4 regions of the Robertmurraya sp. genome follow, and region 2 is predicted to be linked to each of the others. Evidence: riboswitches for the same ligand, from Rfam matches in the RefSeq annotation. Region 2 holds a riboswitch; each other region holds the start of a gene.
The links. Region 2 has a riboswitch for cyclic di-GMP ahead of ACGLXV_RS19155 (sensor domain-containing protein). Riboswitches for the same ligand answer to the same signal wherever they lie in the genome.
Positions count from the first base shown of each region.

Region 1 (8,159 bases), on a different contig from region 2:
GTTCGTCGATTGAACATAAACTCGACCATTGGTTCGGTTAATATGCTTGATCTCTGGGAATTGATACAATTTTTCGAATGACGCGTCAGGTTCTAAGATGAATGAAACGGTTTGGTTTGTTATTTTTGATTTAATCTCCGACGGTGTCCCATCAGCGACAATCCTTCCATCTTTAAATAGAAGAATCCGCTCTGCTGCATCATCCGCCTCCTGCAAATAGTGAGTAGAGAAAAGAATGGTCTTTCCTTGTTTGGCTAGAGAATTAATGGTTTGCCAAAACCGGTTTCTTGATGAGATATCCATGCCTACAGTCGGTTCGTCAAAAATGATGAGATCGGGATTTCCGGCAAGTGCAAGGGCAAAGCTAACTCGACGTTTTTGACCGCCTGATAATTTTTCTGCCTGTGTTTTTAGATCTTGCTCTGTTAGACCGGTTATTTCAATAAGTTCATCAAGTGAAAGGGGATTAGGATAATAGCTTCGTATAAGTGTGAGTATTTCGTGAACCTTTAAGCCAGGCATCATACTAACTTCCTGCATCATCACGCCAATTTTCTCACGTACGTTCTTTGCTTTTGGGGAAAGTCCAAAGATTTGGATGTTGCCTGCTGAGGGCTTAAGTAAACCTAAAATCATGGATATCGTAGTTGTTTTTCCTGCAGCATTCGGTCCTAAGATGGCCACTATTTCTCCTTTATTAATCGAAAAGTTGATATGGTTAACAGCCGTCTTTTGCTGGAAAGATTTTGATACATTAGTTAAGCGAATGACCTCGTTCATATTTGAACACCTCCTGATTTGATACTTTCATTGTATAATCATGGAAAAGGTGATTTTAGTAAGGGATGTCATGAAAATCACATGACAAATGTCATTTTTACAAAGGCTCTTGAGATCATATAGGGAATCATCATAAAATGGAGGGTATAGCATTTCGCAGATAAAGGTGATGACATGATACACAACTATTCAGGTGAAACGATCAGTTACAATATAAACTACAAAAAACGCAAGTCTATTGGAATTTCCGTTGATGTTTATGGAAATATTGAAGTCCAGGCTCCTAAAGGAACACCCAATGAGTATGTGCTTTTATTTATCGAAGAAAAATGGGACTGGATTCAAGAGAAGTCTAAGGAAATGAAGGCGCGAGCGCTTGGACCGCAGGAAAAGGTTTATGACCATGGCGAAAGTTTTCTTTATTTAGGAAACACCTACCCCATCCAAATCTTTCACGACGCAAATCTTACGCAGAATCATGTGAAGTTTGAAGAAAATAAACTGTTTATCTATGTAAAAGAGTTAGAGGAAGAAAAAATTAGACAGGCACTAAAGCGCTTCTACTATCAGCAATGTAAGACATTGGTAGAGAAGAGTATTAAGTCTTATCAAAGCAACTTTAAAATAAAGCCAAAGGTGGTCCGTATTAATGACAGCAATCGTACGTGGGGAACTTGTGATTCCAATCAGCAGTTAACTTTTAACTGGAAGCTTGCGATGGCACCCCAAAGGGTAATTGATTATGTGGTTGTGCACGAAATGTGCCATATGTTGCATTTAAATCATGATCGTTCTTTTTGGAGACTTGTTGGGAAAATTATGCCGGATTACAAGGAACAAGAAAATTGGCTAGCTTTTTCTAGTTGGAAAATGACAGTATAGTAAGGCGAGAGTCCTCATTTATGAAGGCTCTTTTTTTATGTCACCAATTGGTTGATTTTACAATTTGCAATCATATATCTATCCATCAATATTGCGAGTATAATAGTACTAAAGTAGTAATTATTCCAATTACGAAAAGGCAAATCTACTGAAAGGTAGAGACGCAAAACCGTGGGTCTAAGGTGAAAGCTAAGATTGCCAGGTTATCGAATACAGCCAGAGATGGCTTTCACGAAGTGCTAACATGCTACGTGAAATTGGAGGAAGATCAAATGAATAGAGAAGAGATGTTTGATAAAAGGTTACTTATTCGTGATATATTGAATACCCTATGGGTTATTATTGGACTGTATTTGTTAGGGACAGGTATACACTTTTTTCTTACTACTTATGATAAGTGGTTATTTTTTTTAGAAGTGATTTTATTTCCATTATTTAAATTTATCGCTGTCATGGCATGTGCAGAGCTGTTTATGAGTAAATTCCGGAAACACACGGAGTACTATATCATGATTGTAATTACTCTTTTTATTAGCATCATAATTATTAGTATTTACGATAAAGTAATTTTGATGGTTTTACTCATTACTCCTGTTCTGGTCTCATTGTTTTTCTATAATAAAAGAATCATTCGCTTTTCAGTGTTTATATCGATCCTCACTTTTTTATTCATTTATTTTTTTTATGAACCGGTACATGCTTCTATGGATACAGCAGATTTGATTATTATTATCTTAATTTTATTAGGGATTTCACTACTTATATACAGCCTCATGAAACATAGTGATCAAGTGATGAAAGAATTGTTAAAAACAACAAAAGAAAAAAATGATCTATTCTCTAAAAACATTCAAATGGAAAGGCTTTCCCGGTTAGATCCTGTTACGGAGTTATATAATCACAGGTCTTTTCATGAACAGTTGGATTCGATTGTTGGTTTACGTTCATCAGAGGAGTTAAACGTTCATGTAGCCGTCCTTGACATTGATAATTTCAAACAAATCAATGATACGTTCGGCCATAGAGCTGGAGACAGTGTCATTATAGAAGTCGCAAGGCAAATTAAATTTTTCTCTGTTGGCGATGACTTTCCTTCTAGGTACGGAGGAGAGGAATTTGGAATTATCACAATGGGAACGTCGGAAGAGGATTTTATTATAAGGGTGGAAAACATCCGGGAAAGTATTGCAAACACTAGTTTCCCTGAGCTCAAAGGGCGACACGTAACAATCAGTATTGGTGTACAAAAACTGTTGCCTGGAATGAACAAGGAAGATCTCTTTAAAGGGGCAGATACAGCACTTTATACAGCAAAGAGAACAGGGAAAAATAAAACGGTAGTTAATTAGGGCAGAATCAGGGAATGAAGAGTGACAATGGGGGCTAACCATTGTCACCTTTTTACGTTTGAATTACCTTCCAATTATCATTGACTGTAGCTTTTACTGTTCCATACTTGGAAAAATAATTAGCAAGCAGTTCAGTCATGTCGATTTGAATTTCTTTTATGACTTTCTTTCCCTTATACATAGAATAGTTCCCACCACCGGTAGCGCGGTAATTATTCATGACCACGTGATACTTTTGCTTCCGATCCAAAGTTTCACCATTCTTCATTAGAGAAACAATTCGTTCACCAACTGGTTTTCCAACATCAATTGTGTATTGAATTCCTTCCCACATATCGTAATTATAATGTTGAGGCTTAGGGTCGATGAATTGGGGATTTACTGCTATTTCTCCATTTTCGTTTACGATAAAATAAGTAGCGCTTTTTTCTAATCCATCCTTAATATCTTGTCCCGTTAGCTCTAATACCGTCAACGTATTTGGATAGATATAATTTGAAACAATATCCCTCATCGTTACGTTCGTTGGAAGGCCAATGGCATGATTGCTGAACAGAGCGGTGTTGGATATATCAACGTTACTTGCTTCCATTTGTACCTGGTTGATAAATTCTATAAAAGGGTGTTCTTTTATACGCGCAAGGAAAGGATCTTTTATGATCATATCGCCTTGAATACGTCCGATGGGTTGATCGAGCCAATTTTGCGTTTTCTCTTCGTAAGGTAGAATCAATCGTAATATTTCCTCATCTTCTTTCCACTCCTTAACCGGAACAAGAGAGGCTTTTTTAGAAAGACACTTCCATTTATGATCACGATCCAAAGTAAACTCTATATCAACCTGCCCCATACAAACTCCACTGTTTCCAGGTTGAACAATCGTAACACCGTTTAGCTCATCGGCCAATAAGCGGTGCTGATGTCCCGTTAATAACACATCAATGCCTTCTACTTCTTGGCATAGTTGATAGGCTTGGTTTTCACCTGTGACCGCTTCGGTTGGTTCTCCAGTTTTGAGGTTTCTTTCAAAGCCACCATGATAGGAAACAACGAAAAGATCAGGTTGTTCGTTTTCTTTGATATGAGGAATCCACTTTTTAGCACTTTCCACAGCATCCTCAAATTCTAATCCATCTATATGTTCTGCTTTCTCCCAGTTTGGGATATAAGGTGTTGTTAAACCTAAAATGGCCACCTTTATGCCTTCTGGAAGTATTTTAATGGTGTAGGGTTTGCCAAAGAAAGGTTCTTTTGTTTGATTGTTAAGTATATTGGCAGATAAAATGGGAAATTGAGCTTCAGAGACGCTTTGTTTTAATGTGGATAGGCCATAGTTGAACTCATGGTTTCCAATGATAGCTGCATCATAATGTAGTTTGTTAAAAGTTAGAATAACGGGATTAGGTAAATGACTTTGCTTTTTTACATAGTGATAGGTTAATGGTGTACCTTGAATACTATCACCATTATCAATTAGAAGGAGGTTCTCTTCCGTTCTACGGAGGTGTCGGATATAGGTAGCGATTTTGGCTAAACCAATGGATTCGTATGTATTGGTTCCATATAAAATAGGGAAGATCTGTCCGTGGGTATCACTAGTTTCTACTATTGTTAGTTTCGCGTAATTATGCTGATTCATGACACTCGCCCCTTTCCCTACATGGTGTCATTATACAGAAAAAGGTGCATGACCACAAAGGGCCAGCACCAATTATATTATTTCCATTCTGTATGGAAAATTCCATCCCGATCATTTCGCTCATACGTATGTGCTCCAAAATAATCACGTTGGGCTTGTAAGAGATTCGCATGTGACCGACCGGTACGATAGCTATCGTAGTAGGTGAGGGAAGCACTTAAACAAGGGAAGGAGATCCCTAATTGAATTCCCTCACATACGATATTTCTTAATCCTTGTTGGTATTTCTTCAGCTTTTCAGCAAAGAAAGGAGCAACAAGCAAGTTAGCAAGATGTGGATTCTCTTTATAAGCTTGGCTAATGACATTCAGGAACTCTGCTCGAATGATGCAGCCACCACGGAAAATTAGCGCAATATCTTCTAATGGAAGATTCCAATCATAAAGCTCTGAAGTCGCTTTATATTGGTTGAAGCCTTGAGCATATGCACAAATCTTCCCCATATATAAAGCTTGTCGGACGTATTCAATATATATTTCTTTGTTCCGTTTCGAGTGCAGGGTGGATGGTCCTTCTAACATTTCTTCTGCGGCCACTCGTTCTTCTTTTAAAGAAGAGACATAACGAGCAAACAATGATTCGGTAATGATGGATGTAGCTATTCCATTGTCAATTGCTTGAATACTCGTCCATTTACCTGTTCCTTTTTGACCGACCTTATCTAGAATCACATCAATAAGTGGGAGTCCAGTTAAATCGTCTCTTTTTCTTAAAATCTCAGTTGTGATTTCTATTAAGTAACTCTTCAATTCCCCTTGATTCCAAGTTTCAAAGATATCAGCAATTTCATCAACAGATAAAAGCAAGGTATCTCTTAAAAACGAATAAGCTTCGGTAATGAGTTGCATATCGGCATACTCAATTCCGTTATGGACCATTTTAACAAAATGACCAGAACCTTTTGGTCCAATATATACACAGCAAGGTGTCCCGTCTACCTGTGCAGCAATCTTTGTTAGAATAGGAGCGACCTTATCGTACACTTCCTGGTCTCCACCTGGCATGATGGAGGGGCCAGTTAAAGCCCCAACTTCTCCACCAGAAATTCCAATTCCTAGGTACCCAATACCTCTTGCTTTTAGGTCCTGATATCTGCGTTCGGTATCTTCGTAGTGGGAGTTTCCACCATCCATGATGACATCGCCTTCCTCAAGATAAGGAAGCAAGGCTTGAATCACAGAATCAATCGGAGCACCTGCTGTGACCATAAGAAAGATTTTTCTAGGTGTTTCTAACGATTGAACAAAATTCTCAATATCATAGAAAGGGTGGATAGACTGACCATCTAGTTTTTGAACAAGCTGATCAGTTAAGTCCCTTGTATAATTGTAGACGCTTACTTTTTCACCGTTATTAGCCATGTTTAAGGCAATATTACTTCCCATAACCCCTAAACCAATGACTCCAATGGTATTGTACATCTAATTTCGACTCCTTTTATACGAACAAGCTTAGTAATAGAATAAATCCTAATCCAGCTACAGAAATAATCGTTTCTAGCAATGTCCATGTAGCAAATGTTTCTTTCATGCTTAAACCAAAATACTCTTTAAACATCCAGAAGCCCGCATCGTTTACGTGAGAAGCAATTAAGCTACCAGCTCCTGTTGCTAGTACGACTAGTGCAAGGTTTACATCCGTTTGACCTAACATCGGAATAACCAAACCAGCTGTTGTTAAGGCAGCCACAGTAGCAGATCCTAGAGAAATACGTAGAATTGCTGCAATGATCCAAGCAAGTAAGATTGGTGATAAAGAAGTTCCTTTGAACAACTCAGCTACATAGTCACCTACGCCACCGTTGATTAATACTTGCTTGAAGGCACCACCTCCACCAATGATTAATAGCATCATTCCAATATGAGAGATAGCTGTTGTACAAGATTCCATTACGTTTTTGATTGGAATTTTTCTTGCTAATCCCATCGTGTAAACGGCAAATAATAAGGAAATCAACATAGAAGTACCAGCATTACCGATAAAGCGAATCATTGCTAGGAAACTATTATCCTCAAAGCCCATTGTTTTTTGAAGCAAAGTAATAATCGTAGCGATGGACATTAAAATAACAGGAAGTAAAGCGGTAAACACACTGATACCAAATCCAGGTGTATCTTCAAGCTTAAATGTCTTTTGTTCACCTAATGAAGCGATATTACCTGTTTTTGTAAATGATGCTGGAACTAACTTCTTTGCAATCTTTGTAAAGACAGGTCCAGCTAAGATAACGGTTGGAATAGCAATAATGAAACCATAAAGTAACACTTCACCAATGTTTGCACCATACTCACCAGCAATAACTGTTGGTCCTGGATGTGGAGGTAAGAACCCGTGTGTTACAGATAAAGCAGCTGTCATTGGAATACCAAGATACAAAATAGAAATCTTTAATTGTCTTGAAATCGCAAATACAATTGGAATTAATAAAACTAATCCTACTTCAAAGAATAAAGCGACACCGATAATGAATGAAGCGGCTACAACAGCCCATTGAATATTTTTCTCACCAAATTTGTTTACTAGGGTCATCGCAATTCGTTGCGCACCCCCAGAGTCTGCAATCAATTTACCTAGCATTGCACCTAGTCCAAAGATCAATGCTAAGTGGCCGAGCGTACCACCTAAACCTGCTTCAATAGTTGTAACGATTTCATCTAATGGCATACCAAGTGCTAAAGCCACCCCGAAAGAAACGATAATTAATGAAATAAATGTGTTTAATTTTAACCCCATGATCAAAATGAGTAAAGCGATAATTCCTACTCCGACGATAACTAATGGCATCGTAGTTTCCCCCTAAATAATTTATTTTTGTATTAAGCCTCTTTGATAATTGGCAATTTGTTTATATTCATTTTCTAGCACTCTTGATAAGTTAATGAAAATCGGCAATAGCTGTCTATATTCTTTTACCGCCTCTTCATTTGGTGTGTGTTTGTAAGTGCTGCCAATCATTTCAGAAGCAATTTCAAATGACTCGATTTTTCCTGTCGCAAGTAAGCCTAAAATACATGCTCCTAAACAAGAGCTTTCATAGCTTTCTGGAACAACTAATTCAGATTCGAAAATATCGGACATCATTTGACGCCATACATCTGATCTAGCAAAGCCTCCCGTTGCTTGAATGCGAGTGACAGGACCCTCCATGCATTCTATTAGAGCTAGGAAAACCGTGTATAAATTGTAGATTACGCCCTCTAGAGCGGCGCGAATCATATGCTCTTTTTTATGTGAGAGCGTTAAGCCAAAGAATGAACCACGTACATCTGGATTCCAAAGTGGAGCCCGCTCACCAGCTAGGTAAGGATGGAAAAGCAAGCCGTCGGCACCTGGTCTTACGCGTTCTGCAATCTTCGTTAATACCTCGTACGGATCAATTCCAAGTCGTTTTGCTGTTTCAATTTCTGAGGAAGCAAATTCATCTCGGATCCAGCGAAGAATCATTCCGC
Region 1 is NZ_JAKFCQ010000084.1:43,977-52,135, reverse strand. Features, by position in the region: gene ACGLXV_RS11575 (ABC transporter ATP-binding protein) at 1-780, opposite strand, end outside; gene ACGLXV_RS11570 (M48 family metallopeptidase) at 955-1,662, shown strand; cyclic di-GMP riboswitch class I at 1,791-1,873, shown strand; gene ACGLXV_RS11565 (GGDEF domain-containing protein) at 1,935-3,011, shown strand; gene ACGLXV_RS11560 (bifunctional metallophosphatase/5'-nucleotidase) at 3,064-4,650, opposite strand; gene gnd (decarboxylating NADP(+)-dependent phosphogluconate dehydrogenase) at 4,728-6,131, opposite strand; gene ACGLXV_RS11550 (GntP family permease) at 6,148-7,494, opposite strand; gene gntK (gluconokinase) at 7,516-8,159, opposite strand, start outside.
Region 1: it holds a riboswitch for cyclic di-GMP, as region 2 does, so the genes downstream of both, ACGLXV_RS11565 (GGDEF domain-containing protein) here and ACGLXV_RS19155 (sensor domain-containing protein) in region 2, are expected to answer to the same signal.

Region 2 (8,159 bases):
CTTTTCGATCATCGTTAACGCCCAAGTACCCATAATGTACATAGAACCTTCACCGTTTGCAAATTTTTTATTTACATCATAATAGCTGTCTTCAAAAGAATTGGGCTGCACATATGACAGCACCGTAAGGGTTTTTTCTGTTATTTCCCTCCACCTCGGATCAGATACAATTGAAAACTCATCCTTTTCCCAATAACTCGTTTCGAATTCATTTGCGACTAAGTTTAGATTAAAAATACTCGCCTGATTTGCATCTTTGTTTGGCATGAGTAAAGCTGTTTTTCCATTAGACTGTAACTCTTCCAAAACTTGCACAAACGAATTCCAAGTGTTAGGAACCGATAAATTTAACTCTTCAAAATGATCCTTATTATATAGAACTCCTACTGCATTTTGTGTTAAGCCAGCACCGTACATCTTTCCGTTTATAAGATAACGATTTTGGATAGCGGGTTGGATATTTTTAATGAAGGGTTCATTTGATAAATCAAGCAGATATCCTTTTTCAGCTCTTACCTTATAATCTTGTTCGATCGGATAAGTAATAAATAGATCTGGAATATCACCTCTTGCAATTCTTGCTTTTAACACGGTCATCGGTTCAGGTACAATGACCTGCTTAATCGTAACGTTAGGATGCAGCTCTTCAAACTCTTGAATGAGTTCATTAAAGATCACTTCTGTTTCAGGTTTCGGTGAAAAAAATTCAAGTTCAATCTTATCTTCTTTTTTGAGAGATTGATCTAATTCATTTCCTGTACAAGCGGCTAACAAGAGAATGATAAGAATGGGACTGATAGATAGAAATCGCTTCATATGACCTCCTAGATAATATCTAACTATTACTTTGTTTATCTATTATATCTACTATAAATCTCACTATCTTGCTAATTTGTTTTTCCCTTGGCTGAAGACAGCTCTAACTGTCTTCGTATTTCACGACAAGATTCACTTCATTGGCCCATCTAAATATATCGGACATGTATTATTTATCATTGAGTATATCAAACATTAATAAAACAGATAATAAAAAGAAAAACATTTGAAACAGTGAATTTATCTTCTGTTGTAAATTTAGCCACATAAAAAACTGCCCCCGTCATTGTTAGATACATGTCTAACAATGACGGAGGCAGTTCCAATCTTTGAGACCTACTTTCGCAAAAAAGCTGGCAGCTGTATCTCTTCACACTCATTAGTAGCTAACATTATCTGGACACCAGAAATATGTTTTATCAATTTGCTATCCTCTATTTCCAAGTTTTTTAGATTGGTATTGTAGCCTTGGTCCGTTTATAGCTTCTCTCTGTAGGTATTGAAAGAGGTCATTTTTTACTAGTGGGTAGGAAACATAAAATCCTTGGATTTCATCCGACCCTTTGTCCATAATGAATTGACATTCTTCTTCTGTCTCAATTCCTTCACAAACAACTTTCATATTAAGGTCATGTATTAAATTTATCATTGCTGAGGTGATTGCTGCGTTTTCTTTTGCTTCGGGAACGCCCTTCACATAGGAGCGATCAATTTTAATAATATCCATATTCAATTTTTTTAGATAAGTAATCGAAGAATTTCCTGTTCCAAAATCGTCAATGGACAAAAGAACACCCAAGCTTTTCAAGTTCGTTAGTATATCAAGTATTTTTTGTTCGTCACTAATCAAAATACTTTCTGTTAATTCCAGTTCCAAAGTTCTTGGAGGAAGTTTATAACGTTGTAACATATTATTAATGGCTTGGTCTAGAGTCGATTGATACAATTGTTTAACAGAGACATTAACGGAGACTCGAACATCTGTATTCCCTATTAAATGGAGATGCTTAAGTGTTCGCAGAGATTCATTAAGCACCCATTCACCAATGAGAACAATGTCTCCTGATTCTTCAGCCAAAGGAATAAACTCTTCTGGGTTAATCAAACCCAAATCAGGATGTTTCCACCTTAGCAATGATTCAAAGGTGGACGTTTTTCCTGTTTTCACATCTATTCTCGGTTGATACTCAAGAAAAAAGTCTCCATTAGATAAAGACGACACTATGCTATTTTGAATAAGGAATTTCCGTTCTTCTTGCTCTACCATGGAATCTTCAAAAACTTTGTAATCGTTTTTTTTCCTTGTTTTAACATAGTACATAGCCTTATCGGCTTTGCGAAGTAATTCGTTAATATCTTCTCCGTGAGTAGGAAAAACACTAATTCCCATACTAGCTGTCGTTCGAAATAATTTTTCTTCGAGATAAAATCCGGGTTTAAACGCCTCTATAATTCTTTTAGCTATGTTAATAGTAATATCAAACTCGCTGATATTCGGAATAATCAGGACAAATTCGTCCCCCCCTACTCGGGCAAGTGTATCTTCATTTCTTATACAGCTTAAAATTCGGTTTCCTGCTTCGATGATCATTGCATCACCAAAGTCATGCCCTAAATTGTCATTAATGAATTTTAATCGATCTAAGTCAATATACAAGATCCCCATCATAGATCCATGGTTTTTGGCTTCTTGTATATGACTATGCATAAGTTCTAATAATTTTCTACGGTTTGGTAACCCTGTTAAATAGTCATTATAGGCCAGTTGCTCAATGGTTTTCATATGTTCTTTTTGCTTGGTAACATCTTTTGAGATGCAAAATACACCCGTTACGAATGATTTAACGATGATAGGCATTACAGTGACATCCAGGTCGACCCTACGGCCTTCTTTATGAAATGCTTGGATCTGTATTCGTTGTGGTTTACCTGACAAAACTTGAACAAATAATTGTTCTGCCCCATTTCTAAATTCAGGCGCAATTAAATCAAGGGGGTATTGTTGAATCATTTCTTCCCTTGAATACCCAAATGTTCGAATGGCCATTTCGTTAACAGTGATGATATTTCCTTCAAGATCTAGTGAGAACACACTATCTAAGTTGTTATCAAACAGAGATTTATAGCGATTTTCAGTTAGTTCTAGTTTATTTTCTTCTACAAGGCGATCTGTAATATCTTGCATCGTTCCAATTGTTTGAATGGGTCGTCCATTATCATCGAGAAGGCATTGAGAGATGGAATGTAGTGTTCTTATACTTCCATCATCTAATATTATGCGGTAGATATTCGTAACGTTTTCCCCTGTAATTTCCTTTTCTCTACTATTTATTAAAGTATCTCGATCCTCAGAATGAACTTTGGACAATAAATACTCAAACGTAGGATTGATATTTGGAGACAACCCAAAGAGTTTGTAAGTCTGGGGGCTCCAAGTTAACTTATTGTTCACATTGTCAAATTCCCAATAGAGAATGCCTGCTATCTTTTGGGCCTGTGATAATACTTTTTCACTTTTTTCCAACTCATTCTGGATTTGACGCTTTTCTGTGACGTTAACGACACTTCCCACAACTACTTTCTTCCCATTAAAGGCTTGTAAAGAAGGATAAAGGTCTAAGTAGAGTTCTATACCATCCTTTCTTTTAGCTTTCACTTGATAATGGCTACTTACCTTTTTACCATCAAGCCTATCTTTGACATTCATAGACACTTTTTCGTGGTATTCTTCAGACAACAAATCATACGAGGTTATTGGTTTTTCATAGATTTCTTTTCGTGTATAACCGAATAATTCAGCAAAAGCAGGACTGACGTAAAGGAAAGCATTATCTTTATAGATAAAAGCAGCTATGGTCGAATTTTCAAGTGTTAGTTTATACTTTTCGATTTCCACTTGGTAACCAAAATACTTTAACTGTTGTTTCTTCACATACTCTAAAAAGATATATAACGGAATTATAGACATAACCATCAAAATAAGTTGAAATATCCAAGAAGGGATATTTAGAGCCAGGGATAAGTTGTGAATGATTATATGGTCAAGAAAGATGGTTAGAAACATCATCAGAAAGTATATAAATAAGACTGGGTATGTATAATTAGTGGACCATTGCATGACTACACCTTCTAGATTAATTTCAATTAATGAAAAGCTTTATATTCTATATTTGTAATAAGTCGTTTTTCTTATTATTGTTCTCATAGGTTTTTTATATGAATAACTATGAATAAAGTTATATTTTATCCTAAGTTGGTAAAAAAAACCACAACCATTTTCCCACCTATCCAGTATTAAATTTAGTAAAAGTTCTCGAAAAGTTTAAGATTTAGGAATTTAGTAAAAAAGCTCACCAAAAAGATTGGTGAACTTTAATAGAACGGATCAGACGCCCCGTAAAATTATTCCAACCCTTTTCGGAAACCCGGCCGTCATTGCTAAACTAAACTAAAGCTTTAGACCCGTAGCTTTGCGTCCTTATTTTTCAATAAGTTTGCCATTATCGATGGTTATTTACTATGTATATCGTCTTACATTTGAGTTATTTAAGTGGGAAATTCAGTTAAATTCTAATAATGTCTATAGCTGATTAAACATAACAAGTGATCGTTCTCCGACATATTTTAAATTAAAATTGTCGTTAGTTCATCACTCTGCAACAATACAGAGACGTGTCTGAAAGGTCGAGACGATGATGGTCAAGCATTTCTTTAAAAGCGTTCATACGACCAAACCAATAATCTTCTCCATTTTTCATATACTGTTTTCTTGCTGATTCGTATTCGTCTTTGGCCCATTGTATTAATTCTTGTGATTTCATGTTGATTCCTCCACTAGATCTATATGCCTATACAATATCAGTTAATGAAAGCGCATACAAGGACTAAAGTCACATTTTTACAGATTCTCTAAATCTAGCACTTTACTTAGAAAGATTGCTCTTCCTGTGTTCTCGTTCGATGTGACATTCACTTCTTTTACTTCTTTGTTTATTGTTTATTGTTTATCAAATGGCTGTTTTCGTATAGGCGTTCAACTATGTGGTTAGACATCTATGAAGAGTTCAGCGAACTATCAAAGTCAGAGAAAATGGCACTGTTTAATGCGATGAAAGAAGATTTATTTCCAGATGAAACAGACAAAATTACCGAACTATTGAAATCCATTAGGGAATCACGTTTTTCCTCTGGTATGGGGATTGTGGGAAATCTTTCAATGATATGACAAACACACCTTTTTCAGGTTCTCGGTACCCTGAAAAATGGGTGAAGTATATTGAAATGATGGTAGAAGGTTATACCCTACCTAAAATCGCTGAACGCCTTAAAATACACATTTCTACTTCGTTTTATTGGAGACATAAAATCTTGAACGTATTAGGTAGTCTCGGATTTGAACAGCTTTGAGAGTGACGAAACCTTCTTAAAAGAGTCTATGAAAGGTAAACGAAAAATAACACATAGAGAACCGAAAGAGCGTGGTGGCAAAGACCAAAAGAGAGGCATTTCCAATCTTAAAATCGCAGTGGTTGTAGCCCAAGACCGTAATGGTAATGTAGTAGCTCGAAAAGCTGGTCGTGGGCGTGTACGAGCAGAAGAAATAGATACCGTAATTGGGGAATATATAGACCCCTCTGCTTTGCTATGCACAGATACAGCTACAAATTATAAGAAGTTCGCTTTAATTAAGGGTTTAAAACACGAAACTGTTAATGTGAGCAAAGAAGGGTATGTCAAAAAGGGCATATACCACGTTCAACACGTCAATAACTTTCATAAACGCTTGGAAGATTGGATGGTTAGGTTTCAAGGAGTAGCAACAAAATACTTGGATAACTACCTATATTGGTTTCGTTGGCTTGAATTGAGTAAACAAATAGCATTTGATGAACGAGTCAAACATATGCTTGTTTCTGCTTGCTAAAAATCAAATCACTTAACAATAGAAATGCTAAAAGGTTAATTATTGGATTCGTATTTGTTGCTTCCTGGGAGTTTCTTGATTTCATTCCAAGATTCTATCGCTTCTTCACGACTTTTTCCTTGATTTTTAGGGTCTGCAAAATAATCACGAATGTATCGGTTATATTCGAATTGAGGTGCAATTTTTTTCTTGTATGAAGGGTCTTTCTTGCGTTCCTCCTCCTCATACCAAGCGTTTACAACATCACGATACGTCTTTCCAACGCTATTTTTAAAGTAGTTTTGAATATAGGTCGAAAAGTGGAATTTCGGGATTACTGTCTTAAAAAAAGCTCTTACATCTTGACTACAACGATGGTTTTCTGTAATGACTGTATCCAGACTTAAATCTGTTTGTGGTTCTATCTTCTTATTTACTCTTGATTTTCTGATAGGCTTTTTTATCTCCCCTGTCAGAAGATATGTTTCTATTCTATCGGAAATCTCTATTTTAGAGCCTGAAGCACTTATTCCATTTTCTCTACAAAATGATTGTAATTCTTCTTTTAACCAATAGTAATCTCTAAAACTTTCTACACTAATATCTTTTGTTAGATTAGATCTCATAAAACACACCCCCATTTATTTCCATTATAGAACAAATGTTCTTGTTTATCAAATTTAATATGATTAAAAACAACAAAGTTTACGAAAACAGCCTATCAAATAAAAGGCTTATCTATTGATGATTTAAAAAGTTTATAATCCAAAGCTCAAAGGAAGGTCAGGAATGGTCATATTCCTTATCTATTACAGGATGTGCCCAAAAAACTATAATTCTCTCTTAAATTTAGACTTATCTATTGAAATTCAAATTTGTTCAAATTCTGTTTAGGGAAAAAATAAAACAAGGCCAGACTCATTCGTTCCTTAAGTCAGCCCTGTTTTTTCATTTATGCAAAATGAAGTTGTTTTCTCCCATCCATCTTCTTACCATATGGCAATTCCTTAAAATGAACATATACTTCATCCCCAATGGAAAATTCCGTATAAAAATCTTGATGGATCACCCACTGCTCACCTTCTACCGTTACCGTGTAGTGAATCTCTTTTCCTTGATATTGTACATTCGTGATGATACCTTTTACACCATCGTCTCTAAATGAGATTTCTAGTTGTTCAGGACGAGCTGGAAAGATGTTTTCCCCTCTTAATTTTGAGGTGACCGCCGTTCCATCCCATTTAATTGAAGGTTGATGAAAAGGATAAAATGCTGTGCCTTCCCATTTTCCTTTTACTAAGTTCGCTTTCCCAACAAAGGCTGCAACAAATGGTGACGTTGGTGAGCTATAAATTTCCGCTGGCGTCCCTACTTGTTCAATATTTCCTTTATTCATGACAACGATTTTATCCGCCATGGCTAGTGCTTCACTTTGGTCATGTGTCACATACACAATCGAAGCCTTTGTAACCTGGTGTAGTAGTTGAATCTCCTTTCGCATCCCCATTCGCAATTCAGCATCTAAACTACTAAGTGGTTCGTCCATTAACAATAAGGCGGGTTTAGGAGCGATCGCTCGTGCTAAGGCCACCCTTTGTTTTTGACCTCCTGAAAGTTCACTTGGCATTCTTTCTCCAAGATGATCCATATCTACCATTTTTAACACTTCGTCTACTCTATGATCGATGCTTGTTTTCAGTTCTTCACTTAAAAATTGATGATGTTTTAAAGGAAAGCGAATATGATCCCTTACATTCATATGGGGCCACAAAGCAAAGGATTGAAACACCATCCCGATATTACGCTTTTCAGGTGGCAAGAAGAAGGTTGAATGAGCGATTACTTTATTATTCATCAACACTTCTCCTGAAGTTGGTGAATCAAAACCAGCTAATAATCGAAGCAATGTGGTTTTCCCACAGCCTGATGGGCCAAGAATCGCAACAAACTCCCCCGCTTTTATATCCAAGTTGATTTGACGCAAGGCTTGAAATGAACCAAAGCTTTTATTTACGTTCTTAATTCGAGTGGTCATGATGCAGCACCCTCCTATCCCATAACTTTTGTAAAACAGCTACCATTATAAAAGCTAACAATATAAATAGAACAATGATACTTGAGAAAGCAGTTGAATAAGTGGAATACCCTGCTTGTTCAAAATTAAAGATTACTAGCCCGATTGTCTCCGATCCACTAGACCATAATAGGGAGGAAACCGTTAGTTCCGTTAGTGAGGTTAAAAAGACGAGTAACGCACCACTGATAACTCCAGGGAAAATCAATGGCATCAAGATTTGCTTCCACTTATAAAATCCATTCGAACCACTCACTCTAGCTGCTTCCTCAATCGAAGGGTCAACCTGCATAAACGCGGTAATGCTTCCCCTGATCTGTAAAATTAAAAAACGTGTCACATAAGCGATTAATAGGATCGTGATGG
Region 2 is NZ_JAKFCQ010000152.1:9,884-18,042, reverse strand. Features, by position in the region: gene ACGLXV_RS19160 (ABC transporter substrate-binding protein) at 1-816, opposite strand, end outside; gene ACGLXV_RS19155 (sensor domain-containing protein) at 1,244-3,934, opposite strand; cyclic di-GMP riboswitch class I at 4,233-4,325, opposite strand; gene ACGLXV_RS19150 (hypothetical protein) at 4,458-4,637, opposite strand; partial or broken gene ACGLXV_RS19145 (IS1595 family transposase) at 4,856-5,740, shown strand; gene ACGLXV_RS19140 (DUF6434 domain-containing protein) at 5,776-6,345, opposite strand; gene ACGLXV_RS19135 (ABC transporter ATP-binding protein) at 6,672-7,754, opposite strand; gene ACGLXV_RS19130 (ABC transporter permease) at 7,738-8,159, opposite strand, start outside.

Region 3 (8,159 bases), on a different contig from region 2:
CCGTTTGTCTTGTTTTTCAGCCATGTATGTTCCTCCTATACTATAAGTCCAATAAAATATACTGCTGTTATACACTTTACATATATTATACCCTCAGTACAAAAAATGCAATGGAAAAACACAGCTAAATAATGGGTTTGTAACCTTCAGAAAAATAAGTTACTATACATTTATACAGTGAGTCCAAATACTAATTCAGGTGATACGATGAATGATCGGAAGCAGCACGTGATAAATACCGCACATCAGCTTTTTGTAGAAAAAGGATTTCAAGCAACCTCCATTCAAGACATTTTAGATTATAGTAGTATTTCTAAAGGAACATTTTATAATTACTTTTCTTCAAAAAATGAACTACTCATGGCCATTTTCCGAGATATACAAAAAAAGTTTGAGCATGAAAGAAACGAACTATTAATCGGAAAAGATCCGTCAGATATCGAGATATTTATTAAACAAATGACACTTCAAGTTAAGACACATCGTGCCACAAACCTAATTCCTCTGTATGAAGAGGTATTATTTTTAAATGATGTAGAGTTAAAGAAGTTTATTAGTAATATTCAATTAAGACTATTAAGATGGGTATATGAACGGCTAAATGATATTTTTGGAGAGAGTAAAAAACTCTATCTTCTTGACGGGGCTATTATGTTTACTGCTATTTTGCACCATAATCTAAAATATGAACGAAAGGCAAATAAATTATATAGTAATCCGGAACGAGTCGTACGGTATTCCGTGAATCGATTATTAACATTTATAAAGGATGTAGGAGAAACTCAGGAACAACTTCTAGCTCCTGAGTTATTAGAAGAATGGTCACCCTCCTGTCATAAGAAAGAGCAATCCTATAAAGAAAAGGTAACACTTGAAATTATGTCTCTTAAAAAGGAACTGATGAACGTTTCTGAATTCGAGAGGTATTCAGAGCTGCTCGATTTCATTCTAGAGGAGCTTTTGCAACCTAATAATAAGAGGCAATTTGTAGTGGAAAGTGCTTTATCAACCTTAGAGGGGCACTTTGGAAAAGCCAAATTACAACATTTACGTTCGTATCTGAAATAACAAAGCTAGCAGGTCATGGGCCTGCTAGCTTTTTGTTTTAAGCTTCTTGCAATTGCTTTTCATCAATAAGAGTTTTTGCTGCTCTTAGCCCTAATAAATAGCTGTCACATCCAAAACCGCTAATCTGACCTTTAGCAATATCTGCGAATACAGAACGATGTCTAAATTCATCTCTTGCATGGATATTAGACATATGAATCTCAATAAACGGTACTTCTAAAATATCTAAAGCATCGCGAATTCCGTAGCTATAGTGAGTCCATGCACCAGCATTAATAATCACTGCATCGACCTTATCACGATAGGCTTGATGAATGCGATCTACCATTTCTCCTTCACAGTTCGTTTGGAATGTTTCAAGTTCTAGATCTAACTCTTCTGCTAACTTTTTCATGTTTTCATTAATTTCATCTAGGGTTATAGTTCCATACACCTTCGGATTACGTTTTCCAAACATATTAAGATTCACACCGTTTAACATAAGTACTTTTTTCATCATAGATTCCTTCTTCCTTTTGCTCATTATTTCACAAACTTGTTTATACGACTATTTTAAAACAGACAATCCATAAATACCAATCGGTTTTTTGGTGAGATCTATAGGCGCCCCCTATGAAAAATGACAAGAAAAGACTCTTTAGTTAAGTGAATTTCTTTCAATAAAACTTTTAAACTTCTCCACTACAGGTGATAGGTAACGATTCTTTACACTCGCCATGTAGATAATTTGTTCTGGGAGCGGCTCCTGAAAAGGTAGTACTTTAATATCAAACAGGTCTAAGGTAGAGGATCGTGGTAGGATACCCACTCCTTGTTTTGCTGCCACTAAGCCTACTAATGCCGTATCCTCTGCGACTTCACAAGAAATATATGGAGTGATCCCCGCATCTGAGAACAATTGATCGATTACGGGACGAAATAGACTTTTCTTGTTAAAACAAACGAATTTTTCCTCAGCAATATCCTTTAATTCCACGGAATCTTTTGATGCTAATGGATGATCTTTATGGGTGATTACTACAATATCTCTCTTCATTAATGGAATAAAATCAATCTCTGGTTCATGTTCCGCATACGTACAAAAAGCTAGGTCATAATTTTCTTCCTTTAAGCCTTGGATGATATTCTGTGTTGTTCCTTGTATACACGAAAACGTCACTTGTCCGCCCTCATTTGCTTCCATAAAGGACTGAATAATTGATGGGACAAAATCAGCGCCTAAGGAAAAAATGAATGCTAAGTCAATGATACCCGTATTGGCATTGGTGAGCTTTTGAAGATTCCTTTCACCCTTTTCAAGCTCCTCTAATCCGTTTTCCACATAGGTTAAAAAATATTGGCCGTACTTTGACAGCTTGATATTTCTACCAACCTTTTCAAATAACTTTATACTTAATTCTTTTTCAAGCTCGCCTATTGCCTGACTAAGACTTGGTTGTGTGATATATAGCTGAGCTGCTGCTTTTGTATAATGCTGCGTTTTGGCTAGCACACGAAAATATTGTAAATGTTTCAGGTTCATAAACAGCGCCCTCCCTGTTTCCAATCTTTAAACAAAGTATATGATGTTTTTTAGACAAGAAAAAGGACTGAATATGAACAAAAAAGCACTCTTTTGAGTGCTTTTGCGTTCTTTATGGTTTCATTGTTTTCCAGCTTCCCACATGGTGGATAGCAACTCCATTGTATCCAAGAGTTGTTCCATAATGAGAGGCAACAGTAGCAAGTTGCTCGTTCATGTAGGCTTCTCCTTCTTCAAAAAAAGAAATCATATCTCCTTCGTCTGTTGCACCTGTTTCTACACCGATTACTAATGTCTTATTATGTTTCCCAGCAAAGGCAACTTCATTTTTTACGATTTCAATGATGGCAGGAGCTGTATCACGGTAGGCCATAATCGTTACACTATTCGTTTTTGTAATGACCCACTCCGCTAGATTTCCTTTACCATACGTATTATTATAAGAAACTTCATCAAACCAGAATGGCAGGTCCGCTTCAAGTGGTAGTTTTAATCCTGCAGCTGAAGTATTCGCTTTTGTTATCAGTTCTTGATAACTTTTTACAGTAGCTGCTCTATTCGTATTCCAACCGCTATATAAGTAGGGCTCTACATCTAAATGAATCCCCGTAAATTTTTGAGAAGCGGTTGACCCTGCTTGATAGGTTTTTAACCAATTCATAAGAGCATCTTGGTTTCTGTAGCCTTTTGGTGCCACCCAACCCGGCGCTCCATCTAGAGCATATACTTTTATCCCTTTTACCGATGCCTTCGTAATAAAGCTACGGTATACATTCATAGGGATATCACGATCGAATTGTACATAGACTTTGTTGATTTGCTTTTGTTCAAGAAAGCTTAAGGTTCCTGTTTCATTACTCACAATTTCCCACGGATTCCAAAGCCATGTGGAGCGATCTACTGTTGATGCACTCATTTTTGATCCAAAGCCTCCAATTGAAAAAAGCAAAACAATAATCATTGATACAACGAGCTTTTTCACTTCATGTTCCCCCATTCTGCCAGCCGAGGCTCACAAAATGAGACCTGGCAACCTGACGACCATTCGCATGACAAGCGATTAGGCTCACGGCTTTGCGTCCTTCCCTTTCGGAAAAGTTTGCCTTTTACAGTTTTTCTTTAATTATACTTTATTAAAACAGACTTTTGCCTCAGGTATTTTTACCCAATCAATAATTTTCTTAATCTTTTTATTATAAAGAAAGATAGAACTCCGATTAAGGCAATGTACAACTCAATGATCCATAAGCTTTTAATGTATCCAGTTTGATAGAAAGCTAAAGGAAAATCAATCGCCGCATGAGCGACTATAGCGAGCAATACGTATTGGAATTTCTTTTTGATAACAGCAACTAATACAAGTAAGCTGAAAGCGATTTGCATAAAGAGGGCAAAGAAGCGTTCTGGTATTGCCCATAAGTAGTGAGAAACTCCCTGATTTAATAATGTTTCTTTAATGGTTGCTGCCTGATCACTTGGAAGACTAGCTCCGATAGATGAATCAAATGTACCTGTATTGATCATGGTTGCAAAGATAAGAAATGGCACTACCGTTGAAAGAGCAATTACTACTGCTTCAATGCCACCCCAGCCAACCCCAAAGGATAGACCACCCTTGTAATCCTGATATTTTTTTAATAGCCAAATAAAAAGAATATAGCGTCCTACTTCCTCAAAAATCCCTGCAGCAAAACCGCCATATAATCCAAATAACCATGGATGTTCCACATAGTTTGGAAAACTGGTTATGACGACAACATGAAGAAGTTTCTCTAATACTTGAGTAATAATAACAAACCCGATGCTACCTATTATTAACGGCTTGAGAGAAATTCCTACTTGTTTTTTTGTAAAAAGAATGGCAGTAACAAATAGAAGAATAGAAAATATAATAACTGCAATCATGCTCGAGATCGTTGCATTGCTTATCATCGTAAATCCCCCTTGTTTTTTTATTATCATTATTGATAATGATAATATTAAAGTAAGAGTAATAATCTGTCAATGAATTTTGTTCATTTTTCCCAATTAAAAAAAGCACCTCTAGGAAGTGCTTCTTATCTTCTTGCCACATGAACCTTTAATTGTTTCCCTTTTACCGTTGTATGTTTCATTTCAGACAACACAAGTGACCCTTTTCCATTTAGGATTTCTACATAAGAGACCGTGTCAAGAATCGTGATAATTCCGATATCCTCTGCAGTTACACCATCAATTTTTGAAATGGTTCCTACAAAATCAACAGCGCGCAGCTTCTTTTTCTTGCCGCCATTAAAATAGAGTTTGGTGATATCCTTATTGAGTTCTTCACTTTTTAGTTGCTTAATCTCCGGTTCCGAACTAATCTTCTTTTCAAAGGCAGGTCGTGATCTCTCCAACTGTCCCGAAGCAGGTTTCACCTTCTGTGGAATAGAAAAACCAATTAATTGTTCTATCTCTTCTAACAATCGTTTTTCTCTATCTGTCACAAAAGTAGTAGCCTTTCCTTTCAAGCCCGCCCGCCCGGTTCTTCCAGTACGATGCACATAGCTCTCTTTTTCATATGGGATATCAAAGTTCACCACGAGTGAAATATTTTCGATATCAATTCCTCGTGCTGCCACATCGGTTGCGATTAGATAGCGGAACTCTCCCCGTTTAAATTCACTCATCACATCTAGACGATCTTCCTGTATCATTCCACCATGTATTTTATCGCAATCATATCCAAGCTTCGTTAGATGATCGACGACCATATCGACACGGTCTTTTGTCCGGCAAAAAATGATACAGCTATCCGGGTTTTCAATAATCGTTACATTTTGCAATAATTGAAGTTTTTCATCTTCCTCCACCCAAAATAATGAATGCTCAATTAATCCTTCTGAAGTACTTGAAGATTCAATCTCAACCTCCACAGGAGAGTGTAAATAGTTTTGAGCTAGCTTTTTTATGGTATCAGGAAGAGTGGCTGAAAAGAGCATGGTTACTCGATTTTTTGGCATTTCTTCAATAATTGCCTCCACTTGTTCGATAAAGCCCATGTTTAGCATTTCATCCGCTTCGTCAATCACTAGGTATCGGACACGATCTAACACAAGGGTCCCTTTTTGAATATGATCAAGCAGTCGACCTGGTGTCCCTACAACCACATGAGTTTTTTGCTTAAGTTTCGTTTTTTGATACATAAAGGATTGCTTTCCGTATACTTCTACTGCATTGATTCGTTTTAACCGGCCGATATTTATAAAATCTTCTTTTATCTGTACAGCTAACTCTCGAGTAGGGGTAAGCACGAGAGCTTGTGGTTTATTTTCTGCCCAATCGATCATTTCACAAATCGGAATGGCAAAGGATGCTGTTTTTCCACTTCCTGTACGTGACTTTACGACCACATCGCGCTCCTCTATCACAAGCGGAATGACCTTCCTTTGAACTTCAGTTGGTTGTTGATATTGTAAGCTCGCTAAAGTACTCAATATTTCTTCACTTAAGGTGAAATCTGTAAAATCCATCATACAGCCTCTTTTCAAAAATTCTTTACAATACTAATTTTACCGAACGTATTCTTTTTATTAAGCCAATATGTAAAGTACATTTCATTTGACCACATATTCATTAAAATGTACATGTTTCTTTAGGAACAGAGGGAAAATACTTTCACGATGCCTAAATCTTTTATTTTCAGCAGCTAAATCTTTTACGGGAGGCACTCATCGTGCTAAATCATGTAGACGTAGTAATTGTTGGAGCTGGCCTATCTGGTCTTGCTGCTGGATGGGAGTTAAGGAAGCATGGAAAAAGCTTTGCTATCCTAGAAGCTCAAAACCGTATAGGGGGAAGAATTTTAACGAATACCTATCAAGATTCTACGATTGACCTTGGTGCCCAGTGGATTTCTCCATTCCAGCCTCGTATACAGTCCTTATTGAAATTTTTCAATATAAAGACCATCCCTTCATACAAACAGGGAAAAACCATATATGATTTACATAACAAGCGCATGCTTAGTTCAAAAACTTCCCCACCTGTTTCACCACAAGGAATGCTAGATTTATTTCTAACTCGAAAGAAGATCCATCAATTAACGAAGCTTATTCAGAAAGAAGGATTATTACATTCATCTTTAATGAGAGAGTATGATGCGCTAACTATGGACAGCTGGATTGAAAGACAAATGTTCTCAAAATACGGAAAAGCATTCTTCCGTATTTTCTGTGAAGAGCTTTCCTCCCTTGAGCTTAGCGAATTTTCCTTCTTAGACATCCTTTGGTTCATCCAATCTGCCGGCGGAATGGATCAGATTTTGACTGCTGAAGATATGTGGATAACGAATGGGGCTCAAACCTTACCACTACGAATGGCTAAAATTATGCAGGATCATATTTACTTAAACAAGCCTGTAAGAAAAATTGAGTGGAGAGACAGTGGTGCAACCGTCCACACTGATTCCGAGTGTTGGACTAGCAAAAAAGTCATCGTTGCCATCCCTCCTGCTTTTAGCGCAAAAATACAATACAATCCCCCACTGCCTGCACTTCGCGAACAGCTTTGTCAGCGGGTTGGTCAAGGATCGATCATAAAATCAGTCATCATATATAACACCCCCTTTTGGAGAGAAGATGGATTATCTGGCAGCTCTTACTACGATTGCGGACCGATTCGAGCTACGATGGATAGCACCACACCAGGCCAGCCTCATGGAGTTCTAACCGCATTGATCGGGGGAAAATATGCAAGAAGTTTGGGTCGATTGACAAAAGAAGCACGTAGGAAAGAGATTATAGCTTGTATTGTCCATTTATTCGGAAGCAAGGCACTTGAGCCTATCAGTGTTTATGAGAAGGATTGGGCAGAGGATTCTTGGGCAAGAGGAGGATATGCAGCCCATTTTGCGACCGGAGTGATCTCTGAATATGGGGCTGCTTTAACAGATCCGGTTGGACCTATTCATTGGGCGGGGACTGAAACAGCTAATGAATGGCGCCTTTACATGGAGGGTGCCATTGAATCAGGGGAACGCGCCGCAAAAGAAACCCTAAAATAAAAATGGGTGTCTGTCACCCTTCGTGGACACTTTTACCTTTTTTGTCCACGGGTGGTGTCTGTCACCCTTCGTGGACACTTTTACCCTTTTTGTCCGCGTGGGGTGGACAAACATCCCCTTTTTCTATATTTTGATTAATTGATTTGACTTAGCCTATCATCTTCAAACCCTTCTGTAGATAAAAAGCCTCGACTAACGCCATTTCTTCCATTTCTTTTTGCTTCATAGAGAGCTTTGTCACAGGCAACATACATCGTTTCTAGTTCTGTCTCTATGTTAGGGATAATGGTTAGTATACCCATACTAATCGTGTATGAAAGCTCCCATTCCGTCAAAATCTCCTTCTCTATCCCTTTACAAATTTCTGATGCTAACTTCATGGATTGTTCCTCATCTGTTTCTGGTAGAAGAATCGCAAATTCGTCGCCACCAAAACGGCTAAAATAATGCCCTTTGCTGATATACTCCCGAATCTTCTTGCTCAATTCACGCAGCACATGATCACCAACATCATGTCCATATTTATCATTAATCTTTTTAAAA
Region 3 is NZ_JAKFCQ010000149.1:22,894-31,052, forward strand. Features, by position in the region: gene ACGLXV_RS18595 (DHA2 family efflux MFS transporter permease subunit) at 1-24, opposite strand, end outside; gene ACGLXV_RS18600 (TetR/AcrR family transcriptional regulator) at 208-1,068, shown strand; gene aroQ (type II 3-dehydroquinate dehydratase) at 1,106-1,564, opposite strand; gene ACGLXV_RS18610 (LysR family transcriptional regulator) at 1,706-2,590, opposite strand; gene ACGLXV_RS18615 (amidase) at 2,703-3,572, opposite strand; cyclic di-GMP riboswitch class I at 3,616-3,704, opposite strand; gene ACGLXV_RS18620 (YhfC family intramembrane metalloprotease) at 3,752-4,522, opposite strand; gene ACGLXV_RS18625 (DEAD/DEAH box helicase) at 4,648-6,087, opposite strand; gene ACGLXV_RS18630 (flavin monoamine oxidase family protein) at 6,288-7,616, shown strand; gene ACGLXV_RS18635 (GGDEF domain-containing protein) at 7,751-8,159, opposite strand, start outside.
Region 3: it holds a riboswitch for cyclic di-GMP, as region 2 does, so the genes downstream of both, ACGLXV_RS18615 (amidase) here and ACGLXV_RS19155 (sensor domain-containing protein) in region 2, are expected to answer to the same signal.

Region 4 (8,159 bases), on a different contig from region 2:
CAAACTTGAAATGTCCTTTTTCAGCTTGCTTATACAAACCGTTATTATCTGTAACAGGAGATACATCATCTAATGTTACTGACGAGACATTAAATGTGTAGGCTTGGAATTCTTTTGGTAGAGTTGCTTTTACCGTAAAAATCCCCTTGTTTCCGTTAATTACTCGAGGTAATACCTCAAGAGAAACTGGGATATAGACAACAATGGTTTTCTGTACGACTGTTGACCAACCAGCAGCATCTGTTACTTTTACACTAAACTTGTACTCACCTGGTTGATCTAATGACACTTGGTCTTCCTTTTTATACGTTTGACCGTTAAACGTTACCTCTTCAACCGCTATTCCAGATAGGTTATCCTCTGCTAGGTAATTTAAAGTAACTGTTTCTCCCAACTCGTACTCCCCTTTTACGTCAAGCAAAAGAGTTGGCGCTGTTTTATCAATCTTTACTTCAATTGATTTCACTTCTTCTACATTTCCAGCAGCGTCAACAGAGTAGTAAGAAACGGAGTTAACCCCTTCTTTATCTACAGTAAAAGTTGAGCCTTCCATATATTCAGATCCATTAACTGAATAGTATATTACTGCAACTCCACTATGCTTATCTTCAGAAGCAAGAGAAACCACGACTGGTTCCTTGGACCACTTTTCAGATACATCAGAAACAGTTATTGGTACTGTCTTGTCAAGCTTCACTTCTGCTGTTTTCACATCTTCCTTGTTACCAGCTATATCCACTGAATAATATGATATAGTGTTAATTCCTTCCTTATCTACTAACAGACTTGTACCTTCTACATAATCAGAGCCATTGATAGAATAATAGGTTGTTTCTACACCACTATTATCATCAGAAGCTACTAATTTAACATTTACCGCTTCCTTCACCCAAATAGTTGGAAGGTCTGCTGTAGTAATTGGAGCTGTTTGATCAATATTCACTTCGACCGTTTTAACTGCTTCTTTATTACCTGCAGCATCAACTGAGTAATAAGAGATCTTGTTTACTCCTTCTTCAGTCACTTCAATAGAAGTACCTTCTACATACTCTGAACCATTAAGTGAATAATAGGTGTTTAACACTCCACTTAATTCATCACTTGCCGTTAACTCTACTGTATATGATTGTGCTGCTGTAGGGATTTCATTTACTTCCGTTGTTGGTGCTGTTTTATCAATTTTCACTAGTGCTGTTTTTACTTCCTCCATGTTGCCCACTTTATCAATAGAGTTGTAAACAATCTTGTTGATGCCCTCATTCGCAACTAAAACCGATGTTCCTTCAACGATAGGTCCATCATTTAATGAATAATACGTATGAGCTACGCCCACTTCGTTATCCGTTGCTGTGAATTCTACTAACGTATCTTGATTGACCCATTCAGCTGGAGCATTCACTGTTGTGACTGGTGCCTCTTCATCAATAATTAACTTAGCTAATACGGTTTCGGATGGCTTAGATTCTCCAAAAGAGTTACTGTAAGATGTTACATAATATAAATGGTTAGCGTACGTTAGATTATTAATGGTGTAAGATAGATTATTAATTTTCTCAGCAACTAATACAGGCTCACCATTAATCACTTCGTAAATATTGTATCCATTAGCATAAGTAACAAAATCCCAAGTGATTCTTGCACTCGTATCACTTAGAAGTTGTAAATTAGCGGTTGGAACACCCATTACAGGATAAACAACTGTTTCCTCAATTGTATTTGAAGGTACAGATTCCCCAAAGCGAGTACTAAAGGCGGTTACCTCATATGAATGAACACCTTCTGATAAGTTATATACCTTATGGTTTAGTGCGGTTCCTTTGTAAACCAGTTCTTTTTCTGAACCCGTTACTTTGTACACGCGGTATTCATTTGCCCAAGTAACAGCTGGCCAAGATAACGTAAAATTATTTACATTTTCCACCCTGTTGCTAACCATTGGAGCTTGTACAACGGGCCAAGTAAGGGTAAAAGCAAGATTACTTCCTTCTGGTGACTCTTCAAAACGACTGCTATAGGAGTGCACGACGTATTCATAGTCACCTTCTGGCATATTCGCAAATGTAATGGTTCTTGCTGTAAGTGTATTTAGTAATACTAATTCTCCATCAACTTTTTGATAGACTTTGTAATTTGTTGCATACGTTGAAGCATCCCAGCTTAACTTAATATCGTTCCCGTTCAAAATTGACTTTGTAAGATTGGCTGGGGCTTGCATTACTGGATGTACCATTGTGAACATAAGCTCACTTCCCTCTGGTGACTCCCCGAAGCGATTGCTATAGGAATGCACGACATATTCATAGTCACCTTCTGGCATATTCGTAAATGCAATGGTTCTCGTTGTTGCTGGTAGTGTAGTTAGTAATTCTAATTCTCCATCAACTTTTTGATAAACTTTGTAATTTGCTGCATACGTTGACGTATCCCAACTTAACTTAATATCATTCCCATTCAAAATTGACTTTGTAAGATTGGCTGGGGCTTGCATTACTGGATGTACCATTTTGAACACAAGCTTACTTCCCTCTGGTGACTCTCCGAAACGAGTGCTATAGGAATGCACCACGTATTCATAGTCACCTTCTGGCATATTCGCTAATGTAATGGTTCTCGTTGTTGCTGGTAGTGTAGTTAGTAATTCCAATTCTCCATCAACTTTTTGATAGACTTTGTAATTTGTTGCATAGGTTGACGCATCCCAACTTAACTTAATATCGTTCCCATTCAAAATTGACTTTGTAAGATTGGCTGGGGCTTGCATTACTGGATGTACCATTTTGAACTCAAGCTTGTTGCCCTCTAGTGACTCCCCGAAGCGGTTGCTGTAGGAATGCAAGACATATTCATAGTCACCTTCTGGCATATTCGTAAATGCAATGGTTCTCGTTGTTGCTGGTAGTGTAGTTAGTAATTCTAATTCTCCATCAACTTTTTGATAGACTTTGTAATTTGTTGCATACGTTGACGCATCCCAACTTAACTTAATATCGTTCCCATTTAAAATTGACTTTGTAAGATTGGCTGGGGCTTGCATTACTGGATGTACCATTGTGAACTCAATCTTACTTCCCTCTGCAGACTCACCAAACCGGTCACTATATGAATGAATTTCGTATAGATATTTACTTTCTGGCATGTTCGAAATTGTCGTTGTTGTACCAGTAACTTTACGAACAAACTGCTTTTCTCCATCTATCACTTGGTAAATTTGGTATGCTGTTGCATACTGAACAGCGTCCCACTTAAGAATGATATCATTTCCACTTGTGATCGTGTAACTAGCATTTTCAGGCTTAGCCATGTCAGGATGCACTAAAGTTCCTTCAAGTACAGCACCTTCTGGAGACTCTCCAAATAAGGTAGAGTTTGCCTTAATAATGTAATGGAATTCACCTTCTGCTACATTGGTTAACATTGTACTTGTCCCTGTAAGGGTACGTAATAAAATTTCTTCTCCATCAACCAACTGATAGATTTTATAGTTATTTGCGTACTGAACAGTATTCCATTTGAGTGTAATGTCATTTCCATTGCTAATGGTATAGCTTGGATTTCCAGGAGTCGCTAGTGTTTGTCCACTTAAGGTGAACTTGATAGCAGTTCCTACTTTTGATTCACCGAAACGAGCGGAATATGAATAGACCTCATATTGATATTCACCTGGTGTCATATTTGTGTAGTTCATGCTTGTTCCAGTGATAGTATTCTTTAATGTTTTCTGTCCATTAATCACTTGATAAATCTTATAGTTAGTTGCGTAGTCTGCCGCATCCCACTTTAGTGTGTATGAAGCTACTCCAGTGATGGTATAACTTCCGTTAGCAGGCGCCTTCATCTCTGGATGTACCAATGGTAACTCTACAACTGCACCCACAGGTGATTCACCAAATCGACTGCTATACGCATAGATTTCATAACTATAATCTCCTGCGGTAAGATTAGTTAAAGTTGTAGCTAAAGAAGAAACAGTTGCTTTTAAAACCTTCTTCCCATCTACTACCTGATAGATTTTGTAACTATTGGCAAAATCAACTGAATCCCATTGTAGGTATAAATCATTGCCATTTTTAATCTCATATCTTGCATTTCCTGGTGTTTCTAACACTACTTGATCTAATACAAAGGAAACAACAGCACTTTCCCCTGATTCACCAAATCGAGTGCTATTGGTGTGAACTTCATACTTGTAATTTCCTGCTGGCATATTAGTATAGGTAACCGTTGTTCCTGTTACCGTGCTCTTTAATACTTTTTGGTCTCCAACTACTTGATAGACCTTATAATTTGTAGCATTTTCAGCTGCTTTCCAGCTTAATACGATATCATTACCATTTAGAATTTTATACGCAAGTTCAGTAGGTGCGTTTACCTTTACTGTCTCGATGGTAAAAGTAACTTGTGTTCCCTTTTCAGACTCTCCAAATCGGTCACTAGTTGAATGAACCTCATACACGTATTCTCCACCAGGTAGCATAGTAGCTGAAAAAGAAGTTCCAGTTACTGTTCCCTTTAATACTTTCTCACCACCCACAATCTGATACACTTTATACCCTGTTGCATATGGTTCGGCGGTCCAACTAACAACTACATCATTTGTGTTTTGGATTTTCGCATTTACATTTTCAGGGGGAGCCATCTCGATAGATTGAACGGAGAAAGTAACCTCGCTACCTTCTACAGAACTTCCAAAACGTGAGCTATTTGAATACACCTGATAGACGTAGTCTCCTGCAGGTAAATTCTTAAGTGTAACATTTGTGCTCGTAACTGTTTCTACCAATTCTAACTGTCCGTTTTTCACTGAATATATACTATAACTATTGGCAAACTCTGCTGCCTGCCACTTTAAAGTAACATCGGTTACATTTGAAATCGTAAAAGATAGATTTGTTGGAGCTTTCATTTCTGGCTTTATCACTTCAACACTTATTGGGGATGAAGTCACTGATTCCCCGTAAAGTGGGTGGGATGAAGAAATCATGTAAGAGTAAGTACCTTCATCTACATTAGAAAAACTATACATTCTTGTATTAGTTGAGACAACAAGTGACTTTTCACCGTTATCTAATACCTTATATATGTTGTATGACTCTGCATATTGGGAAGCTTCCCATTGTAATACAACATCATTTCCATTTTGAATCGTTGCCGCAAAGGTTGCCGGCGTTTGCATCTCAGGATAACTAATTTCTGTGCTTACCGGCGCTGATGGACCAGACTCCCCTTGGCTAGATAAAGTAGAAACTACGTATCTATAAGAGCCTTCTGGCAAATCTTTTAGATCATACGAAGTGCCCGTTGTTGTTCCAAGCACCGTAAGCTGTCCTTCTTTAATTTCATAAACTTGATACCCACTTGCTCCAAATACGGCACTCCAAGTTAGCTTTCCATCGTCTGGAGTAACTGACTGATAAGCTAGATTACTAGGAGGAAGCATGGATCCGGTATTTGCAGAAGCTCTTATACTACCGATTGGGACAATCAATTGATAGATAAGCATAAAAACGACGAGCAAAACCGGAATATTAAACATTCTTTTCAACATAAATTTACCCTACCTTTCATGTTAAAAAAGGCAAATAAAAAAGAACCCCATAAGAAAGGTTCATAGAATTTAGACAATCTATGACTTCTTGTGGTAACTGGCTGCCATTCGCATTTCTGCGGGTAAGGCCCTCTTAGTTTTGCGTCTCACAGTTTCCCGTGATTTGCCCTTTTCACTTCATTAAGTACACTCATTTTTAAAACCCATCTATTACTATTGTTTCACCTCCAAGCATTTGCGTTATAAATCTATTATCGGCAGTTTACGGGATTTATTTAGGATTAACTACCTAAATTTAGTTCGATTATACCATTTTATTTTTATAACGAGATAGGTATTTACACATGATTATTTGATACTTTTCGTCTTTCGGATTTAATTCTTAGGGAATCTCTTAAGATCCACATACCTACAACAGTATAAAATTCCCCACATAAAAACCCCCATTACTGGGGGCTATACACAACTATTGCTTTTTCATATAATCAAGCACGTCCAAGTCAATTTTCCCACGCTCTAACTCACGCGCTTCAAAGTTCTCGGTATGTATATAACGAGTCAGTGCCTTATGAATACTTTCCTCATCAACATACAATTCTAAATATCTGTGACGTCTTAAACAAGCGATCAATTCTTCCTTCACATGCCCTTCAATCGTAGCAATCCGCTCTTGCTTAGGAGGAGCAAAGTATAGCTGCTGTAAACCAAACACACGAATCAGTTCTTTAATCGGCTCCGGATGGTCATCGACACGAAGATCAATAAATCGGTCATTGTAGCCACCATAACCGCCCGCTTCCTTCACTACTAATAGGGCAGCTGATTGCTGACCACGACTATCTCCACCAGCCTCTTGCCCTGCGTTCAATCCAGCGAGTAAGCGCTCGGCTAATGTTCCACTTGTCTCTTGAAACGTTTTTGACATAGTTTGTACGGTCTGCTCGTCGACTAAAATGTTTCCCTGTGCGGCAAAATGCTCTCCGGTGACTCCGCCTGCCCAGTCATAGCATTTTTCACCGGTAAAAGTAGCGGCATTTCCGTTCGCATCGATGACTCCAACCTGGCGGAGATCCTTGTCCTCATCCCGTGAGGTAATGATTTTGATGACCTCTTCCGCTGACTTTCCTTCTGAAAACAGCTGTAATGCCTCCGGACCATAAGCCGTATTCGCGTAAGACTGTGTCGCAACTGCACCTACTCCAGCCTTCGCGAACGGAACCACGGCGCCAACTCCAAGAAACTTCGATTGCACCGCAATACCCCATTCTTTTTCCTTTGGGTCATAGCCTACGATTGAAAAAGTCATGTTTTTGCCTCCCCCAGTTTTAATTAAAGGTCAGTAGCACATGACGCAAGCCTTTGTTGCGCTAGCACCAGCTTGCAGAATGTACTACTGTCCTGATTTACCCTAAGAACACCCCACCATATACAAGCGCACCGGCAATCACATACGCCGGGTGGACCTTCAGCCTCTCCATCAGCACAAAGCTAATCACACCGATCCCGATCGTCTGCCAAATCCCCGCTCCTTCGAATGAGGAGAAAAAGAAATCATACGTCATGACTCCTAATAGGACGGCAATGACCGGTCGCACCAACACGGTAAGTCGCTTCACCTTTGGAGATTCCTTGAATTTCATCAACAAACCGAGTAAAGTGACCATTAATATTAACGAAGGTGCCACAGTAGCAAATACCGCAACCACTGCTCCGAAAATCCCACCCACTTCATAACCAATATAACCGGCCATTTTGGTCGCGATAGGCCCTGGCAGTGCATTCCCTAACGCGAGCACCTCACTAAATTCATTCACTGACAGCCAACCGTACCGATCAACCACTTCATTCTCAACAAGTGGAATCGACGCCGGTCCCCCACCATAACCGAGAATTCCCGGAATAAAAAACGCCAAAAATAGTTGCCAATAAATCATGCGGACGTCTTCTCCTTTTCCTTTGAATTCCCTTGATCTTTTTTCAATAATGCACTAAGTAATAAAGCGAAAATAATGATTGCAGGATGCACGTTTAAAAATTGAAGTAACACAAGGCTAGCTACAACAAAAAGAAGAGTCCAACCCCAACCGAGACTAGAGCTCGATGATTTTTTTACAAAATCCCAAGTTAATGTTGCGAGCATCACCGCAACGACCGGCACTACCGCCATCGACATACCTCGCACCCATGGTTCGTCTTTGTAGGTATTTAGTACATTTAGCAAGATAATCATGAAAAAAATACTCGGTAAAATCGATGCAAAAAGTGCGTTCAATAATCCTAATATCCCGCCCACACGATAGCCTATATAACCAGCCATCTTCGTATTAATGGGTCCTGGCAAGGCATTGGCGAGTGCCAAAATATCCCCAAATTCATCCGAATCCATCCATTTAAATGTATCGACAACTTCCTTTTTCACAAGAGGAATTGATGATGGCCCCCCACCGTAGCCCAGTATTCCTGAGCGGAAGAAGGCAATAAATAACTGTCTGTGCTTCATAACATTCCTCCTATATTATAAAAATTCAGATAGTTTTATCATACCAAATTTATGTGTTTTCGTTAACCGTTTATTTCGGAATTCGAGATATTCACAAAATCGAAACAATTCACT
Region 4 is NZ_JAKFCQ010000047.1:4,565-12,723, reverse strand. Features, by position in the region: gene ACGLXV_RS05740 (OmpL47-type beta-barrel domain-containing protein) at 1-5,545, opposite strand, end outside; cyclic di-GMP riboswitch class I at 5,635-5,723, opposite strand; gene ACGLXV_RS05735 (DUF1028 domain-containing protein) at 6,012-6,851, opposite strand; gene ACGLXV_RS05730 (chromate transporter) at 6,949-7,479, opposite strand; gene ACGLXV_RS05725 (chromate transporter) at 7,476-8,045, opposite strand.
Region 4: it holds a riboswitch for cyclic di-GMP, as region 2 does, so the genes downstream of both, ACGLXV_RS05740 (OmpL47-type beta-barrel domain-containing protein) here and ACGLXV_RS19155 (sensor domain-containing protein) in region 2, are expected to answer to the same signal.